Regions from separate parts of the Priestia sp. FW507-14D1A genome, predicted to be linked through region 2. Evidence: riboswitches for the same ligand, from Rfam matches in the RefSeq annotation. Region 2 holds a riboswitch; the other holds the start of a gene.

Region 1 (6,770 bases), on a different contig from region 2:
TAACAGGAAAACCCACTAAAACGATTGGGCTTCTCGTACCTGACATCTCCAACCCTTTTTTTGCCGATTTGGCAAGAAGCATAGAAGACCGAAGTCATGAGCGAGGTTTCCATGTTGTAATGTGCAATACCGATAACGATGCGGAAAAAGAGAAAAAGTATCTATCGCTGTTAATACGTCAGAGAATCGACGGTTTAATTGTAGCTTCTGCTTTTCGCAATGCTAATCTTTTAAAAAATATGCTTAAGCAAGATATACCTATTAGCGTTATTGCTTCAGAAATTCCTCACATATCCGTTAATACAGTGACAGTGGATGACTACAAAGGGAGCTATTTAGCGACTGATTATTTGCTGTCTTTGCATCATAAAAAAATTGCGATTATTACAGAAAATGCAAAAAGCAATCACGCCCGTTTAGATGCTTTTCGAGCCGTTATGCAAGAAAATGGAATCATCGTGCCGCCTCAGCACGTTATTACGACCGAAGCAAGTATTCAAAAAGGATATGAAAGTGCTAAGCAAATTTTTTCAATGAAGGAGAAAGTGACGGCTATTTTTGCTTGTAACGATTTACTGGCTATTGGAGTTATCCAAGCTGCAAAAGAATTCAAAATTGATGTACCGCAAGACTTATCAGTGATTGGCTTTGATAATACGGTTCTTTCTACTACCATTACGCCCATGTTGACGACAGTAGCACAGCCGACAAAAGAAATGGCTGTAAACGTAGTGGATTTGCTGGTTAGAGAAATGAAATATCCAGCGATGCATAAAGAACATTTGCTTCTTGAGCCAAAATTGATTGTTCGGAAATCAACGGCTCCGTTACGAAAGGAAGCCACAGCATCTATAAATAATTGAACACAATCAAGAATATTGCCGTTAATAAAAAATCCTCATAGTCACATATTTAAAAGAATTTAGAGAGTCTATGAAGAAAAATAAGTAATTAGTAAATTCTTATCGCGCTACTACATAAAGGAGGAATTCAAGCATGTTAGGTAAATTAGGTGAATTAAATAAAGGATACAACGTACTTACAGAAATGACCGGTCAGCACAAAGATATGCTGATGGATATTGGGATTTATAAAATGTCCCAAGGAAAAGAGGAAACTTTACTAGACAGCAGCAGTGAAACGGCTATTCTTTTACTAGAAGGAAAGGTAAAGCTAGAGTGGGAAGGCCATTCGAAAGAAATTCAGCGCCAGTCCCTATTTGAAGAAGAGCCTTGGTGTTTGCACGTTTCAAAAAATGTGGAGGTCAAAATTACCGGGCTTGCCGATAGTGAAGTACTAGTTCAAAAAACGGATAATGAAAAAGAATTTTCATCAAAATTATACACGCCCGAAGATTGTCAAAACACAGTGGCTGGTGAAGGAGTATGGGAAGGTACTGCTCAGCGTGTAATCCGAACAATTTTTGACTACAATAACACTCCTTACTCTAACCTTGTTATTGGAGAAGTTATTTCTTATCCAGGAAGATGGTCGAGTTATCCGCCTCATCATCATGACCAGCCCGAAGTGTATTACTATCGTTTTGACAAGCCACAAGGATTTGGGTGCGCAATGGTTGGAGAAGATGCGTACCGTGTAGTTGATAATAGTTTTATTACAATTCCTGGTGAATTGGATCATCCTCAAGCAACGGCTCCTGGGTATGCAATGTACTTCTGCTGGATGATTCGCCATCTCGACAATAATCCGTGGACAGACCGTATTATGGAAGAAGAGCATAAGTGGTTATTAGAGCCGGATGCAAAAATTTGGCCTGAGAAATAAATAAAGATCTTTATACGAAATGGGTCTCAAATGTCGAAAAACCTCGAATGAAAAATAATTATGCGTAAAATAATAGTTTATTTTTGTAAAATATGTTTTTATATGTTAAAGTATAGCTTGTATTAATATTCAGGCGATGATATCGCTCTTTGCTGCAGATTCCTTTTTAGGAGTCTCTTTTTTTTTGGAAACGGAAGCAACAGATAAAGACGATTCGTATATAAATTAAAAAGAAAAGGAGATAAGCGTAAGCCGCTTATCTCCTTTTCTTTTTAGCGTTATCTAATGCTAAGTTCTTTTTCACTACTTTTTCTAAAGCAACTTCCACGTGAACATTTTTTTCATCGATGTCATTCACAAGCACGACGGTTCCTTTTCGTCCTTTAATCTTTAAATCATCACCCGTAGAAGGAATGTTTTCCCTCAGCTGGCTTAATAGAAGCTTTCTGTTTTCAAAAAAGTGAACAGCCACCATTTTATCTCACCTAATTTCATATGATATGTGTGATACAAAGATGTGTATATGAAATCCTTCCTATACATTATGTCGCTAGAGGTAGTTTTAGAACACCTTGAATAGACAATTGTTGCATCTATATATGAAATAAATAGGGTGGCATAGTTATAAATCTTCTATTCTTGGACATACTTATACTACTAATCTAAAAAGGGATGTGGATGAAAATGAAGATGGCTATCGGATTAAGTGTATTTACGGTCGTTACAGGAGCAATTGCGTTAGGGTCGGTTTACTTTTTAGCAGGTATCTTTTCATTTTTCTTAACGGTTTTTTCATAAAAAAATCCACCAAGAGGTGGATTTTTTATTTAGCAGCGGCTTTTGTTTCATGAGGCGAATTACCGATAAATCCAAATTTCCCGCCGACAACTTCTTTTACTTCGTGGATGACAATAAAAGAATTCGGGTCAATTTGCTGGATTTTCTTTTTAATTTTTAATAGCTCGTTCTTTTTAATAACAACGTAGATAATGCGTTTATCTTTGTTGGCGTAGTAGCCATATCCATAAAAGATGGTGGCTGCATTTCCAAATTCACTGGTGATGACTTGCGCTATGTCTTTGTATTGATCGGACATAATCGTCATTGCTTTTTTGTTGTGGAAACCTTCGATAACGACATCTACGATTTTGGCACAAAGATAGACGAATATAAAAGTATAGAGCATGTTATTGACGCCAATAGCGAAAACTGATGCTAAAATAATGACACTGTCCATGTAGAACATGCTTTTAGAAATATTATAGCCTTTTGTGTAGTTTAATAAATAAGCTAAAAGAGTTGTTCCACCAGTCGATCCATCCGCTATAAAAATGAGAGCCAGTCCTGTTCCCATTAGTAAGGCGCCGAATACAATTCCTAAAATCATGTCGTGAACGTGAAAAGGAATATAGCTGACTAGACCGAGGAAAACAGACGTCATGACGGCTCCTAGAATCGTATAAAGAATCGTTTTTTTGGTTAGAAATTTATAGGCTAAGGCAATAAATATAAGGTTTACAAGAAATGTGCTGATACTTGTAGGGATATGAAATAAATAATATAAAACAAGAGCAATACCAACTGTACTTCCGTCACCTAATTTATTTGGAATGACGAAGAAATCAATGGATGCAGCAACTAAAAGTGCGCCAACAATAATTAAGATGATGTCTTTATAGATTGTTTTCAATATGCAAACCTCCTTGATTATTAGGATATTTTCATGTGTAATCTTGTTTTTACTAGTGTTTCACAAATGATAAAATAAAAAACGTCTTAGAAATTGTCTAGTTATAAAACTGATCAACTTCTAAGACGAAGAATTACGATACGTGTATAGGTCTTGATCCGGCTTTTCTATGCTTCGATGTCACCGATTATATAAACCTCTGACCGCTATGTCAACGCTATGAGAGATGTTCAACTTTTCAAAAAATAGAAGGCGGTTTCCTACATAAAAAAAAGAATCCTTTGCGATGGTGCAAAGGATTTTCAAATTTATTGGAATAGGGGGAATACGTTATTAGGATTACCATTTTCATAAATTAATATACCTTTATTTTTTTAAAAAATTTATTTGTTAATGACGATTGAAAGTTTGTAATTCACATGCTGATTTAGCTCTGTCAAAAAATCATTTAGTTCTTCAGTTGAATGAAATTTGCATTCTAGTAAGTAGCAGCCATCGCCGCTGATTTTAAAGTTGTTGATAACGTGCTCCTGTTGACTTTCTAAAAATGTAAGGTAGGGGTGATGATGAATGCTCTGCGTATAGATATTTAAAAATGCATGGATGGTGTAGCCGAGTGTTCGTTCATCAATGTTAATTGTATAGCCTTTGATAATGCCTTCATCTTCTAACTTTAATACTCTAGCAGAAGCCGCTTGTCCGGTTAAATGCACTTTTTCTCCTAATTCCTTCATCTTCATACGTCCGTTTTTTGATAGTTCTTCTAGTATGCGCTTATCTGTATTATCCAACATCGCTACAAATCCTTTCGTATTTCAAATCAAAAGGGTTAACTACTTGATGTCACCTATGTATACTGATACGTCTTCTATTTTATACTAAAGGAAAGTCAGAAAAAAGAGCAGTCAATATGCAAGATATAGAAAGCAGCAGTAGTTTGTAAACAGCTAGATTGACGAAAGCTTAAGCTTGCTGTATGATTCTTTGAGTGTTTACGTGGTTCGTAACCATCCCACGTTAAAAAACTAAGGAGAGAATAGTAAGATGAATATAAGAACACTTTGCGTCAACGGTCTTTTAGCTGCTATGTATATTGCTGTCAGCATGCTAATTCAGCCGTTTGGCTTCACCAATATCCAATTTCGTATATCGGAAATGTTCAATCATTTGATTGTATTTAATAAAAAGTACGTGTACGGCATTGTACTAGGGGTATTTCTGACGAACTTGTTTTTTTCACCAATGGTCGCTTATGACCTGGTGTTTGGGGTAGGACAGTCTGTCCTATCATTACTCATTACCATTTTTTCTATGCGCTACATTAAAAATATGTGGGCTCGTATGCTTATGAATACACTTGTGTTTACATTTACGATGTTTATTATTGCTTTTGAGCTGCACCTAGCATTTGACTTGCCATTTTTCTTTACCTGGCTAACAACAGCCGTTGGTGAGTTTGTTGTTATGCTTGTTGGAGCACCAATTATGGCAGCAATTAATAAACGTGTACGATTTAATAAGCTAGTTGGATAAGAAAGATGTGGCTGTGATAAATCTCACAGCCACATCTTTTTTTCTTTGTTATTCTATAAGTGTAGTGATAAACCCCTTATTATTGAAGAGCTTTTCACGCATGGACAAATTACCCATATCTAGCATGTGAAAAGAGCAGGTCGCGTTTGCGATCTGCTCTTTTTGCGTAAGGCAATAGGAAGTATCCGGTTAGATTATTTTGAAAGAAGGAGTGACAAATCTCACAGCACATTCTTTTTTCTTTTGTTACGATATACATATAGTTGGCAAACTCCTTATCGAAAAGTTTTTCGCTCAACAACACATTACCTATGCGTAGCAATTAAAAAAGCAGACCGATGACGGTTTGCTTTTTTAATTGTATTTTTTACCATTAAATAACTTTTTTGAGTTATAATTGTAAAATAACCTTTGTTACTAGAGAGGGGATTATTTTTTGAATAGAAAGTTAGCAATTCTTGTTTTATTAGCGTTAGCCACCTTATTTGCCGGCTGTTCAAAAGAAGAAGACAACGTTCCTTTAAGAGAACTAGAAAAGATAAGTATTAACGTAATCAAAGAACAAAAAATGAAGCAAGGAATTTCATATGAAATGGAATTGGTAAACAAGAGCGATTTGACCATTAAACAAAACAATGTATTTTTATCCTATCCTTTAAAAATGAAAAACGGTTATTCTGATAATAAATTTAAGGTGTTAGCAGAAGGAAATAAATTAAATATCAAGCCAAAACAAAAGGTAAAGTTAACGGCATTTCTTCCTTATAAAGGAACCAATAAAGAAGCGTTAGCTATTGATGAGCCTGACGTAAAGTGCATAGGGTATTGGAATAAGCTTGATGACTACCATCAATTTTCTTTTGGAGGATCCTTAAAGCAAGAGTAATGGAAAGTTTTTTGTTAAATAGTGGAACTTGAAAGGTGTGAAATCGTATATAAACCAAGGGGGAGATTTCATTGAAGAGATATGGACTATTTATCATTAGCTTCATTGTGTTGCTAGGTAGCTTTCAACTGCTATCAGGCATGATTCTTACGCTTTTGTATGTTCCAGAAAGCGCGGATATGTGGAATTCAATTGAAGGTTTATCAAGTAAAGTAATATTTGGCAGTCATTTACCTAGCTTTGCTTTTGTAATTCCCGTTTTAGCAGCTACAGCCGCTTTTTTTATTTCTAAAAAACGCGTTAGGAAAAGTGCATAAGGGATTGATAAAGGCGGTGAATGAACAGTGAGTGTAGACACGGATAGATTGATTAGCTTTTTTATTTTATGGGGATCACCCGCTGTTTTTAGTATAATAGAGTACTTTAAACTGAGTAAAACTGAAAAAAAAGAAGCGATACGAGACTTAATATCTTTAAAATCTATTGTAACAACAGGATTTATATTGATTGGAGGAGTGATGGCGAGTTTAGGTAGAGTATTATCTCTGCTGCCTCTCCACGTTATAGGTACTTTTATTTTAGCTATTGGTGGTATCGTGGGCGCTGTTGAAGCATGGAAGACAGAAAAAAAGAAAAGTATTGTTATCCTTGTTTTAATAGTATCTATGATTGCTTTTACATTTGTAATATAAATTCTGCATGTAACAAGAGCTGCTCAACCAGTGAGCAGCTCTTATCAGTTTCTTATTTATTGTGTTTCAAGATGCTGATCTCTTTTCTTTAACGTAAGAGCGAGCAAGAACGAAACGACGGCAAAAGCGATGGCTACATAATAGACGGTATGAACCCCGCTTGTCATACTTTTTATTTGTAACA
Region 2 (6,770 bases):
TTTGGAGTCCCTTATATGACACCTATGGCTCCATTTGTGAAGCGTGATCAAAAGGATGTTCTGATTAGACGTTCGATCAAAAAAATGAAAACAAGGCCAAAGCTTATTAACGAGAAGAATATTTCACGTCAAAAGACGCAAAAAAACTAAACTGTGTAAAGGTGGCCGTTTACTATGAAAGCATTTCTAATGTTATGTATCTGTTCAGTGCTATTAAGCGGCTGCTGGAGCAGTCGAGAGTTGAATGAGCTAGCCATTACGGTTGCCGTTGGAATTGATAAAGCAGAAGATGGCATTATTGTGACAGTTCAGCTGATTAACCCTGGTGATATTCAGGCCAAAACCCCTACAAACGGGCCTTCTGTTACCACATTTTCTATTAAGGCTTCGTCTGTAATGGAGGGGTTAAGAAAAATAACGACAAAATCTCCGCGGAAAATTTATCTTTCTCATTTGCGAATGCTAGTGCTTAGCGAAAGCATGGCGGAAGACGGTATTGCTGAAGTGCTTGATTTCTTTGCTCGGGATCATGAAGTGCGTACCGATTATTTTGTTGTTGTGGCTAAAAACACGAAAGCATCGAGCGTTTTGAACGTATTAACAACAATCGAAAAAATACCAGCTAACCACATGTTTGCTTCATTAGACGTGTCACAGCGTATTTGGGCACCTACTAGAGGAGTAAAGTTAAATGAACTGATCAGTAACTTAACCAGCGAGGGAAAGCAGGCGGTATTATCAGGGGTATTGGTGAAAGGCAATGTGAAAAATGCAGGAGATATGTCCAGCATTTCTCGCACCAATCTTTCCACACTGCTCAATTTCAAAGGATTAGGTGTCTTTCAAAATGATAAGCTTATCGGCTGGTTCAATGAAGACGAAAGTAAAGGGTATAACTATATTACAGGAAATGTAAAAAGTACGTTGATTGTTATTCCATGCGAAAAAAAAGAAAAACAGCATGATATCATTGGAGTAGAAATGCTTCGAACGAATGTCAAGGTGACAGCTACGATGAAAAATCATAAACCTCATATTCACGTTGATTTAAAAGGAGAAGCGAACGTGGCTGATGTAGAGTGTCAAGTGAATTTACAGGACCCAGCTGTAATCAATATGCTCGAACGAAAAACAGCAGCTGACGTGAAAGAAAAAATGAATGATGCAGTAGAAAAAGCTCAAAAAACCTATAAAAGCGATATCTTTGGTTTCGGCGAAGCGTTTTACAGACAAGATGTAAAGAGATGGTACAAAATGAAAAGAGACTGGAACAGAATTTACGCAGAGGATTTAACCGTCGATTTAGATGCAAAAGTTCAAATCCGTCGCTTAGGCACGTTAAATAACTCATATATGAAGCAAATGAAGCATTAAGGAGAAAGAAAATGGAGGGATTTATCGCCTTACTTGTACTGCTTGCTTATTTGACTAAAAAAATAATGATCAACTTCCGAAAGGAAAAGTATTATCGTGAGATAGTCGTCTACCTTTGTCTTATAGGTTTGGGTCTATTCTTTTGGGGAGCGATTACACTCCGTAAAGAAGTTCCTACGCCTCTGTACTTTTTAGAGGCACTAATTAAGCCTCTTACTAGAACCGTTCATCATTTGTTATTCACGTGAGCAAGCATGTAGGAGAGAAGGTGTGTATGATGCAAATAAAAGAATTTATTAGTCCGAAACAATTTCTTTTTCTCATTTATGTTTTTTGTATCGGAAGCGCCATCTTGGCAGTTCCCGCTACATTATTAGAGACGAATAGACAAAATGCGTGGTTTTGCGGTGTGCTTGCTATTGGCTTTGCACTTTTAATCGTTGCGGTGCTTTTATGGCTGATTCAGCGTTACCCTCAGCAAACATTCATTCAAATAGCTAAAAAGGCGCTAGGTCCTTATGCAGGAACGTGTATTTCTCTTATTTACATTTTCTTTATGTTCATTCAGTCTACGTTTTCGCTTCGAGATATCAGTACATTCATGACGACTCAAATTGTCCCTGAAACGCTGCCTACGTGGATTCATGCTCTTGTTCTTTTAGCTGTTATATACGGAGGGTATCTAGGTATTGAAGTGGTAGCAAGAACCGCGGAAATCTTTTTGCCTTGGATTGTGGTCCCCTTTTTATTGTTAATTGTTTTAAATATTCCTCAGATGAAAATTGATCGTCTTTATCCTTTTTTTGAATTTAGCATGGATGATTTAGTATTAGGGACCACTTATTTTTTAGGAAACCCGTTTATGGAATTGGTTTTTATTCTAATGATTACGCCTCATATAAAAGATGGAAAAAAGGTAAAAAGAATGTTTGTTATCGGCACTGTCGCATCGGGCTTGACGATTACGATTGCAGTTGCGGCCTGTATATTAGCTCTTGGCGCGAATATTGCATCGATGCACAGCTACCCAGTTTATTTATTAGGAAAAATGATTTCGTTAGGTGCAACGATTCAGCATGTTGAAGTATTAGTAGCTATTATTTGGATGTTATCTATCTTTTTTAAAGTTGTTATTGTGTTCTATGCTATTCAGTTAAGTATCGTCCAATTGTGTAATTTACGGGTGCGCAATTTTTTAAGCTTTCCGTTAGGTCTAATTATTACAGGCGTGGCGTATTACATTATTCCTAATACAGCGTACTTCAATTATTTTGAAAAATATTACTGGCCGTTTTATTTATTTGTACTAAGCGTCTGTTTTCCGGTGTTATTTATTGCGCTTTCTTATATAAAGAAACATAAGGCAGCTAAAGGCGATAGAAGCCAACAAATATAGCATTATTCATACGCATGTGGTATAATACGATGACAATTCAAGAAGAAACGCCGTACACGTTTGTATATGTACGGGAGAGGTTCGAAAACTCCCTCTATAAAAAACTAAGATCATCGTTGATGACAAAAGACACGGTTTTAGCGTGTCTTCTTTCACGTGCTTTTCTATCAACGCGTCTTTTTGACGTGTATGCTGGCGAGGACGTGTATCTTAGTTGCTTTTTAGGGAGATTGCTGGAAAAGAGCAGTCTCTTTTTTGTGTTATAAAATTAGTCACAAAGGGAACGAACGGTTCAATAAAGTTTCTTCTTCTTTTGATTTCAATCAAAAAGGAGACGAACAATAATGATGAAAAATGAAAAAGCTATTGTTGTATTTAGCGGAGGTCAAGATAGTACAACATGTCTATTTTGGGCTTTGAAAAACTTTAAAGAAGTAGAAACGGTTACTTTTCAATACGGTCAGCGTCATAGTCAAGAGATAGAGGTAGCAAAAGCTATCGCAGCTGATTTAGGTGTGAAGCATACCGTACTAGATATGTCACTTTTAAATCAATTAGCACCAAATGCCTTAACGCGAGATGATATTGAGATCGAGCAAAAAGAAGGAGAGTTGCCTACAACGTTTGTGGACGGCCGCAATCTGTTATTTTTATCATTTGCAGCCGTACTGGCTAAAAACAGTGGAGGCCGTCATATCGTAACAGGCGTTTGCGAAACTGATTTTTCAGGATACCCAGACTGTCGAGACGTATTTGTGAAATCGTTAAACGTCACGCTTAATTTATCAATGGACTTTGAATTTGTGATTCATACGCCGCTTATGTGGATTGATAAAGCAGAAACGTGGGCGTTAGCCGATGAGCTAGGGGCGCTTGAGTACGTGCGTGAAAAAACATTAACGTGCTACAACGGTATTGTTGCTGACGGGTGCGGCGAATGTCCCGCATGTCAATTGCGAAAACGCGGGTTAGATCAATACCTGCAAACAAAAGAAGGAGGAGAGAAATAATGCTGCAACAAATGTATCCTCAAGTATTTCATGACTATGAATATGAACTGAACAAAGATATGCAGTTTGCTGCGGCACATTTTGTTCCTCACACAGAAGCAGGTAAATGCCGTCAAGTCCATGGACATACGTATTTTGTAAATCTAACTGTTGCCGGAGATACATTAGACGAAGCGGGCTTTTTAGTAAACTTTGCGCTATTGAAAAAAATTGTTTCTGGTCAATTTGATCATACATTATTGAACGATCATTCTATCTTTAACGAAGAAAATCCAAATGATTTTCCTACCACTGAAGTTGTTGCCCGTAAAATTTATGAGTTGGTTCAAGAATATCTAGACACACTACCAAATAAGCCTTCTTGCGTACAAGTATTCGTGCGGGAAACGCCGACAAGTTACGTAGTTTACCGCCCAAAGAAGGTGAAAAAACGTGGCTAATACAATTCCAGTACTTGAAATATTCGGACCAACGATTCAAGGGGAAGGAATGGTTGTAGGACGTAAGACGATGTTTGTTCGTACCGCAGGCTGTGATTATTCCTGCAGCTGGTGTGATTCAGCTTTTACGTGGGATGGATCAGCTAAAAACGATATTCGTCAGCTAACAGCAGAACAAATTTGGACGGAGCTAAAAGAAATTGGAGGAGATTGCTTTGATCACGTCACCATTTCTGGAGGAAACCCTGCGCTTATCAAGGCGATTGGTTCACTTGTAGAGCTTTTGCACAGTCAAGGGGTAAAAGCAGCTCTTGAAACACAGGGAAGCCGTTATCAGGATTGGTTCCTAAAGATCGATGATTTAACGATTTCTCCTAAGCCTCCAAGTTCATTAATGAAAACAAATTTCTCCGTATTAGACGATATTATAGAGACATTACTAAAGGAAAAACGCATGGCGCATATAAGCATAAAAGTCGTTGTATTTAATGATGAGGACTTTGAGTATGCAGCGTCTGTTCATGAACGTTATCCTGAGGTTCCATTTTTTGTTCAAGTAGGCAACGAGGACTTAACGACAATCGATAATGCGTCGTTAACACAAGAATTGCTTAAAAAGTATGAGTGGTTAATCGATAAGGCAGTGGCAGCTAAAAACATGAACGATGTAAGAGTTCTGCCGCAGGTTCACGCCCTTGTATGGGGAAATAAACGAGGCGTGTAAGCGCATAGCAAAAAATTTACAAAGAAAAATAAAAACAGATATATACAAAATAAAAAAACGCTGTTAGAATGACAATCGTAGAAAGAGAGGAAATGCAAATGAGCGGTCGAAAAGATGAAGAATTAGAAGGTGTATCACTCCTTGGAAATCAAGGAACAAACTATTTGTTTGAATATGCACCAGAGATTCTAGAAGCGTTTGATAACAAACATCCAAATCGTGATTATTTTGTGAAATTCAACTGTCCGGAATTTACGAGCTTATGTCCAAAAACAGGTCAGCCGGATTTCGCAACCATTTATATTAGTTACATTCCAGATGAAAAAATGGTAGAAAGCAAGTCGTTAAAGCTTTATTTGTTCAGCTTCCGTAACCATGGAGATTTCCATGAAGACTGTATGAACATTATTATGAATGACTTAATTAAACTGATGAATCCAAGATATATTGAAGTATGGGGAAAATTCACACCACGCGGCGGGATTTCAATTGATCCATATACAAACTATGGCCGTCCCGGTACGAAGTATGAAGAAATGGCTAATTATCGCCTAATGAATCATGATTTATACCCAGAAACAATTGATAATCGTTAATTCGAACAAACAGGTTGTGTATGCAACCTGTTTTCCATTGCAAAAACAACAGGTGAGAAGGTGAAAGAATGTCACAGAGATCAGCATTAGTATTAGGTGCAAGCGGACTTGTTGGTCAAGAACTTTTAAAAATGTTATTAAGCAACAGCTTATATAACCATGTGACAGTGTTTGTTCGAAAAAAGCTACCAATCGAACACACAAAGCTACGTCAGCTTGAAATTGATTTTTCAGAGCTTGATAAGCACGAAGAATGCTTTGCAGTTGATGATGTATATTGCTGTTTAGGCACGACAATGAAAAAAGCAAAAACAAAAGCGAAATTCATTAAAGTGGACTACGAATTTCCTTTAAAAGCGGCTAAATGTGCAGAAAAATATCGCTGCAAAAACTTTTTAACGATCACAGCAATTGGTGCTGATCTTCGTTCGCCATTCTTTTACAGTAAAGTAAAGGGGCAAGTAGAAGAAGATATCGCAAGCTTGTATATCCGTTCTACTCACTTTTTCCGCCCATCGTTATTATTAGGCAAGCGTCAAGAGTTTCGCCTATTTGAAAAGATTGGGGGATACACGTTAAAGTCGTGTTCATTTTGCCTTGTAGGAAAGTGGAGAAAGTATCGTCCAATTAAAGCGTATAACGTAGCCAAATCGATGATGAAAGCTGCTCTTGAAGATAAATGTGGCGTTCATGTACATGAAAGCCAAGACATTTATACAGGTGAATGCTATTATTCGTTTACCAACGGCAAGCGAGTATTATCAAAATAAAGAAAAGCCTCTTCATAAGAAGGGGCTTTTTTTCTATCTTCCGTCACCATCCGCATCTCCACCGCTATCTTCATCTCCATCATGATCGTGGTTAGAAGCAGATTCACTCCAGCTTGTGTAGGAGTTAGAATCTTCTTCGGCATAATTCATGGGTTCAACGGATGTTTTTTTATTTGAAGTTTGTTTGCGTTTAAAAACGAACTGCACGATGAAAAAAAGAATGACAATAAGAGCAACGATAAACAATACAGTATCAAACATGCTAGTAATTCCTTTCGGTAAGAAGATAGTAGTAGCTTGTTCTTATTGTCACACGAAAATAAGCCCCTTTCAAGAAAAAATGGGGCCTGTTTTTGTTTCTTTAAGGAAACTTTTTTTATCTCAGCCATATATTATTGTATAAAGAAACATTTTAGAAAAGAGGGAGTACAGTGAAAAAAAGTTCGAAGGATGTTAAGGT

What was found. A riboswitch is a leader RNA that binds a small molecule or an ion and turns the genes downstream of it on or off. The one in region 2 is predicted to bind preQ1.
Region 1: another riboswitch for preQ1. It lies ahead of AC3WJG_RS23535 (QueT transporter family protein); the one in region 2 lies ahead of queC (7-cyano-7-deazaguanine synthase QueC).

The regions. Positions count from the first base shown of each region.
Region 1 covers NZ_JBYSWQ010000009.1:46,337-53,106, reverse strand. Annotated here, with positions in the region: gene AC3WJG_RS23560 (LacI family DNA-binding transcriptional regulator) at 1-863, shown strand, start outside; gene AC3WJG_RS23555 (5-deoxy-glucuronate isomerase) at 997-1,785, shown strand; gene AC3WJG_RS23550 (hypothetical protein) at 2,042-2,260, opposite strand; gene AC3WJG_RS23545 (YitT family protein) at 2,609-3,475, opposite strand; gene AC3WJG_RS23540 (Lrp/AsnC family transcriptional regulator) at 3,859-4,269, opposite strand; PreQ1 riboswitch class I at 4,466-4,510, shown strand; gene AC3WJG_RS23535 (QueT transporter family protein) at 4,520-5,008, shown strand; gene AC3WJG_RS23530 (hypothetical protein) at 5,445-5,894, shown strand; gene AC3WJG_RS23525 (hypothetical protein) at 5,966-6,211, shown strand; gene AC3WJG_RS23520 (hypothetical protein) at 6,239-6,586, shown strand; gene AC3WJG_RS23515 (DHA2 family efflux MFS transporter permease subunit) at 6,643-6,770, opposite strand, start outside.
Region 2 covers NZ_JBYSWQ010000002.1:353,643-360,412, reverse strand. Annotated here, with positions in the region: gene AC3WJG_RS10305 (spore germination protein) at 1-150, shown strand, start outside; gene AC3WJG_RS10300 (Ger(x)C family spore germination protein) at 175-1,374, shown strand; gene AC3WJG_RS10295 (hypothetical protein) at 1,386-1,622, shown strand; gene AC3WJG_RS10290 (GerAB/ArcD/ProY family transporter) at 1,649-2,770, shown strand; PreQ1 riboswitch class I at 2,841-2,884, shown strand; gene queC (7-cyano-7-deazaguanine synthase QueC) at 3,115-3,780, shown strand; gene queD (6-carboxytetrahydropterin synthase QueD) at 3,780-4,220, shown strand; gene queE (7-carboxy-7-deazaguanine synthase QueE) at 4,213-4,944, shown strand; gene queF (preQ(1) synthase) at 5,043-5,540, shown strand; gene AC3WJG_RS10265 (NAD(P)H-binding protein) at 5,609-6,310, shown strand; gene AC3WJG_RS10260 (hypothetical protein) at 6,344-6,571, opposite strand.